2 regions of the Acetobacterium sp. UBA5834 genome follow, and region 2 is predicted to be linked to the other one. Evidence: predicted binding sites of a transcription regulator. Region 2 holds the regulator's gene; the other holds the start of a gene.
The links. Region 2 encodes Rex, which represses fermentation and respiration genes when NADH is low (regulators of the CRP and FNR family bind a similar motif). Its sites were predicted from a motif close to ATTGTTAANNNNTTAACAAT; they were not measured.
Positions count from the first base shown of each region.

Region 1: B3F51_RS11240 (glycerol dehydrogenase) is a predicted target of Rex. The motif match lies at 1,504-1,523, and genes of this name have one in related genera.

Region 1 covers NZ_DJGY01000055.1:40,569-43,787, reverse strand. Annotated here, with positions in the region: gene B3F51_RS11245 (aldo/keto reductase) at 1-299, shown strand, start outside; gene B3F51_RS11240 (glycerol dehydrogenase) at 384-1,481, opposite strand; gene clpB (ATP-dependent chaperone ClpB) at 1,733-3,219, opposite strand, start outside.
Region 2 covers NZ_DJGY01000047.1:60,343-63,561, forward strand. Annotated here, with positions in the region: gene B3F51_RS09520 (FMN-binding protein) at 1-466, shown strand, start outside; gene B3F51_RS09525 (helix-turn-helix domain-containing protein) at 596-976, shown strand; gene B3F51_RS09530 (redox-sensing transcriptional repressor Rex) at 1,153-1,782, opposite strand; gene B3F51_RS09535 (ABC-F family ATP-binding cassette domain-containing protein) at 1,931-3,219, shown strand, end outside.

The sequences.
Region 1 (3,219 bases), on a different contig from region 2:
CCGATGACGAACGACAAACCCTTGAAGCGGATGCCAAAGCGCTGGGTAAAACCTTCTGTCGCCGCTGCGGTTATTGCGCCCCCTGTCCTCAGGGCATTGATATCCCGATGCAGTTTATTGTCGAGGGCTATTACCGTCGCTACGATCTTGAAGAATGGGCTCTGGACCGTTATCGCAGCTTTGTCGCCAATGCTTCCGACTGTGTTCAGTGCGGAGAATGCGAACCCCGTTGCCCCTATAATCTACCGATCCGTGACATGCTGAAAAAGACCCGGGAACTGTTTGACCCGCTGGTATAGGAGCTCAATCCATCAACACAGATAAAAAGGTCACAATCCCACAACAGGTGAGATTGTGACCTTTTTTTCAATAAAACTGCTTAATTAGTCACACAAGTATAAGCGACCCAGGGCATCTGCCGCCATAATCGCTGCATAAACGGTGTCAGCATCGACATCAAAAGGCATATTATGAATGGTTTCGCCGGGATCAGCCGCTGCTACTGCCACCGCCATGATTTTTTCTGGAGTTGGATCGATACAACCCAATTCACCCAACGTAATTGGCAGACCAACAGATAAACAGAAATCAATGACTTCTTCAATATCTTCCAAGGAGCGGTTTTCCATCACCAGTTGAACCAGCGTTCCGAAAGCAACTTTTTCACCGTGATACATATGGTGACATTCCGGTAATACGGTTAAGCCGTTATGTATGGCGTGACAAGCAGCCAGCCCGCCACTTTCAAAACCAACCCCACTGAGGTAAGTATTAGCTTCAATAACATTTTCCACCGCCGGGGTACAGCTTGCCGCTTCAACCGCCAGCTTCGCTTTCAAGCCGTCTTCAATTAAAATATCATAGCATAGTTTTGCCAAAGCCAATGCCGATTTGGTCGGATGTGCTCCTGACATGGTGGTTCCGTTGGAATCCACGGTGGCCTGAGCTTCAAAATAAGTAGCCAATGCGTCTCCCATCCCAGCGACAAAAAGTCGGGCTGGAGCCGCTTTGATGATGTCGGTATCCATCACGACAATCTCAGGGTTTTTAGGTAGAACCAGGTATTCATCAAACACGCCGTCTTCGGTATAAATAACGGATAAAGCCGAACAGGGCGCATCGGTAGATGCAATGGATGGTGCAATCACGACCGGCAGTTTTTCATAGTGTGCCGTCGCTTTGGCTGTATCCAAAGTTTTTCCGCCACCAATTCCAACAACCACGTCACAGCCTTCAGCTTTAACGATTTCCTGGAGACGGGCAATTTCAACCTTTGAACATTCACCGTTAAACTTTTCGGGTGTGAATTTAATTCCCGCCGCTTCGAAACTGGCTTTCAATTCCTCCGCTTTGGTTCGCATCATGGTTCCGCTCATTAAAACAAGCGCAGATGTTCCAAATTTTCCAACATGTTCCGGTAATTTACCAACTTCTCCGGCCCCTTGAACATAACGACTGGGAGACATAATAATCTTTTGCATTTTCTACCTCCGAAAATATTTTTTCGTTATTATTATATCAAATAATTCCCGGGATGCATTCGTTATTATCGAAAAAAATCAGGCCAGCGCTGATACTATTTCTGGTCTGATTTTATTTTTTTCACCGGTTCTTAATACAATTGGTAATTTTTTGTTTTCTGCTATAACGATTTCAATCAAGCATCTGCATGAAAAGAGACCAACCGACCCGAAGCGGGTAGGTTGATCTCTTTTACTTTAGGCCATTTACTTTAGGCCATATAGAATTCGCCGTTAGGATCGACATCGATGGTTACGGTCTGACCCTCATGGACATTGCCCTTTATGATTTCTTTACCGACCATGGTTTCGATGTGTTTTTGCAGGTAGCGTTTCAGCGGTCGGGCCCCATAAGCCGGGTCAAAGCCCATATCAATAACGGCATCAATAGCCTCCTGGGTCAGCGTAACCGTGATGCGTCGTTCTTCCAGTCGTTTCTGCAAATCTTTTAAGAGCAGGGTGACGATCTGGCCAATCGCTTCCTTATTGAGCGGTTTGTAGAGGACAATTTCATCAATCCGATTTAAAAACTCTGGTCGGAAATAACTCTTTAACAATTCCATCACAGCCGCCTCTGTTTCTTCCGTAATTTCGCCAGAAGTATTAATCCCTTCCAGTAAATATTCGGAACCGATGTTAGAGGTCATGATGATGATCGTGTTTTTAAAATCGACGGTTCGTCCCTGGGAATCAGTAATTCGGCCATCGTCGAGGATTTGCAGAAGGATATTAAAGACATCTTTATGGGCTTTTTCAATCTCGTCCAACAGAATTACACTATAGGGTTTACGACGAACTGCTTCGGTGAGCTGTCCACCTTCTTCATAACCAACATATCCCGGAGGTGCCCCGATTAACCGGGAGACCGAAAATTTCTCCATATACTCGCTCATATCAATGCGAATCATATTTTCTTCACTATCAAAGAGGGTGGCAGCGACCGCCTTGGCCAGCTCGGTTTTCCCGACCCCGGTGGGTCCCAGGAACAGGAAACTGCCAATCGGACTGTTGGGATTCTTGATCCCGGCCCGGGAACGGATAATGGCATCAACCACTTTGAGGATCGGCTCTTCCTGACCTACAACCCGTTGTTTTAAGGTGTCTTCCAGCGCCAGCAGTTTTTCCCGTTCGCCTGAGACCAACTTACTTAATGGGATATTAGTCCAATCGGAAATGATTTCGGCAATTTCTTCCTCGGTGACCTTTTCCCGTTTGAGACTATTATCATCACTTTTTTCATCAGCTTTGCGCTTGATCTCATCAATTTTGGCGGTCTTTTCGGGAATTAAGCCATATTCCAGTTCCGATGCTTTGCGGTAATCCCCTTCCCGAATCGCTTTTTCCCGCTCATAGGTGAGCTGATTCAGCTCTTCCTGCAGAGTTTTCAGGGTATCGGCAGACTGTTTTTCATTTTCCCATTGCATACTCATGGTGTTAAAGCGTTCTTTATATTCCACCAGTTCTTTCTGAAGCCGTTCCAGCCGTTCTTTGCTGAGGGTATCTTTTTCTTTTTTCAGGGCCACTTCTTCAATTTCCAACTGCATCATCTTACGGCGCACCTCATCCATTTCCTCCGGCATGGAGTCCATTTCGGTGCGGATCTTGGCACAGGCTTCATCAATCAGATCGATGGCTTTATCCGGCAAAAATCGGTCCGAGATATAGCGGTTGGACAAGGTAGCTGCTGCCACTAAAGCGG
Region 2 (3,219 bases):
CCGCCTTTATAGCGAATTGCTGATGTCGCAAAATCCTGATGAAACTGACGCTATATCCGGTGCGACACAAACATCCGAAAAATTTATCAGTTTGTCCAAGGCAATTCTGGATCTGGCCAGCAAAGGTGATCATGAACCAATAAAAATTGACACCCTCGATACTTATTCAATCACCAGCAACCCCGACCATGATGGCTATCAGGGATTTCTTCAGGCAACCTTTAACGGATCAACGCTGGTCTCTCTGAGTTACGATGAAATTATAACCGAAGACGGAAAATCAAAACGCAAATCAACTGATCCTCCTGCCAATACGGACTTTAATGCATTATTTGACACAATAACGAAGACTGCTCTTAGCAGTCAGTCTCTGGAAAGTCCATTTCCAGCCAATGAAGCATCTCCAGAAAAAGTCAAATACGGAGAATGTCTACGACTCTTAAGAGAAGCAAGAGCGCCTTTTTGATGCTTTATCCCTTTAAGATTTATTCCTTTAATTCAACCGTAAATCTTGACAAATGTTAAAGACGTGGTATAATTACGCTATAGGCAGTGCATTTATGCCAACAATTCTAAACTGAAAGAAGGTGAAAAAATGGAAAACAATACTTTTGGCAGCCGATTAAAAGCGTTGCGGATTTCAAAACGATTAACACAGGAGAATTTTGCCAATCTTTTCTATCTAAATAAAAGCTCTATCTCCAAGTATGAAAAAGATAAAAACTTACCTGAAAACCAATTACTGATAAAAATTGCAGATTTCTTTGAAGTTTCTGTGGACTATTTATTATGTAGAACCGATCAGCCAAAGCTTTTACCAAGCAACCCGAAACCGATGACATGTGAAGAATTTTTGAAATCTTACGTTTTTTCCAACGAAGAAGTGGATTCTTTTTCTTCGTACTTCTCTTTCCCGGAAAGCTATAAGCAAGAGGTTCTGGATTTTATTAATTTTAAGAGCTCCAGTGGGAAGTAAATCAAAAACTACGAAAATCATGTTTAAATAACTTGTTATAAAACAAAAGAAACACAAAGAAAGTGTTTCTTTTTTAATTCACCGATATATCCGCAGTTGTGTTTTCTTTTTTGAGCAAAATATAAAGAGCCTGATTAAAGAAAATCAAACTCTTCCCATACTCTACAACTAATCTTTTACTCACCCAGCAGATAAGTTAACGTGAATAAACTATCTGTAATGTTAACATTCTCAACCACTACATCACTGGGAACATCCAAATCCAATGGGCTAAAATTGAGGATACCTTTCACACCCAGTTCTGTAATCTGGGTTGCAACTTTCTGACCGACTTCCCGGGGCACACACAAAATGGCGATGTCAATTTCATTCGCTTTGACAAATTCATCAAGTTCATCCATATGTTTTACTACTACACTGCCAACGACTGTACCTACAGTCAATGGATCAACATCGAAGACGCCTTTTAAAATCACACCTTCCCGCTTAAATCGTTCGTAGTTTGCGATGGCATGACCCATATTCCCGCCACCAATGATAATACAATTATATTCACTATCAAGACCCAAAATTTCCTTGATAGCCTCCTTTAATTCTCCCACATTATAGCCGTACCCCTGTTGTCCATACCCCCCGAAAGAATTCAAATCCTGTCTAATTTGAGAAGCTGTCAGGCCCATCAGACTTGCTAATTCCCGGGATGATATTTTTTCGATATCATTGAGTTGTAAATCACTTAAATATTGATAATATTTCGGTAACCGTTTTACGACGGTCATTGATACTTTTTTTGAGAAGCGATGCATGATTACTTCTCCTTTCTTTCGGATAGTCAACTAATTATATCAATATGAACCAATTACGTCAAATTATTCATTTTAATTTGCCGTTTTTTTTGATAGAATAGTAAAAGTGAACTCAAATAACTGAACAAAAACGAAAACAGGTGAAATAATGTTAATCAATATCGAAAATTTGCATTTTAGTTATGGCATTCATGAAATTTTTAATAATCTTAATCTATCCATTAATGAAAAAAAACAAATCGGTCTGGTCGGCCGCAATGGTACCGGAAAATCGACGCTGCTTAAGCTGATTACTGGCGAACTGATCCCTGATACCGGACGAATCAGCAAAAAAAACGGACTAACCATCAGCTATTTATCTCAGGAGTCCACAATTGCCGAGAACACAACCCTACTCGAAATGCTCACTGATGTATTTAAACCGCTGATCGACATGGAAAAGCGAATCAAACAAATTGGCGCTGCCATTGCCGACAGCACCGGGGCAGAGCAGGAAAAACTGATGCTGGAGTTTGGGGAATTGCAAGAAAGTTTTGCCGAACAACACGGTTATGAATACCCCAGCCGAATTCGGGGTGTCATCAATGGCCTCGGTTTTAAGCCCGAAGATCAAACTAAAGCCTTCTCGATGCTTAGCGGCGGTGAAAAAACCCGTGCTACGTTGGGCCAGATCCTACTTCAGGAACCGGAACTGCTCTTATTGGATGAGCCCACCAACTACCTCGATATCGATGCCCTGCAGTGGTTGGAACAATATCTTAAAAATTACCCCGGTACTTTTGTCATCGTGTCTCATGACCGCTATTTTATCGATAAAGTCTGTACTTCAATTATCGAAGTATCCCAGAAAAACATCAAAGAATATCAAGGCAATTATACCCAGTATGCACTAAAAAAGCGACAGGATATGATGGAACAAAATCATCAGTATCAACAACAACTTAAAGAAATCAAACACCAGCAGGAAGTCATCGACCGGTTCCGGGCTTATAACTCCATCAAAAGCTCAAAACGGGCTTCAAGCCGGGAAAAAGCCCTCAGTAAGATTGAGTTGCTCGACAAGGTCGAAACTGCTCATAACAGCCATTTCAGCTTTGTCCCCCGGGTTAAAAGCGGCAATGACGTTTTGGCGGTGACAGGGATTAAAAAATCCTTTGGCGATCGTCTGCTTTTTCAGAATATGAATTTTGAAATTCATCGCGGTGATAAAATCGGCATCATTGGACCCAATGGTGCCGGAAAAACAACCCTTTTTCGCATTTTGCAGAAAAAGTTGGCCGCCGATGCCGGCGAAATCCGACTGGGTCAGAAGGTCCATATCGGTTATTTCGATCAGGAACATCAGGCTCTGAAGCAATTCTACAATGAAAATCTGCTGGAAGCCCTGTGGGATGTCGATTCGAAACTGACTGAAGGCGAATTGCGCAATATCCTGGC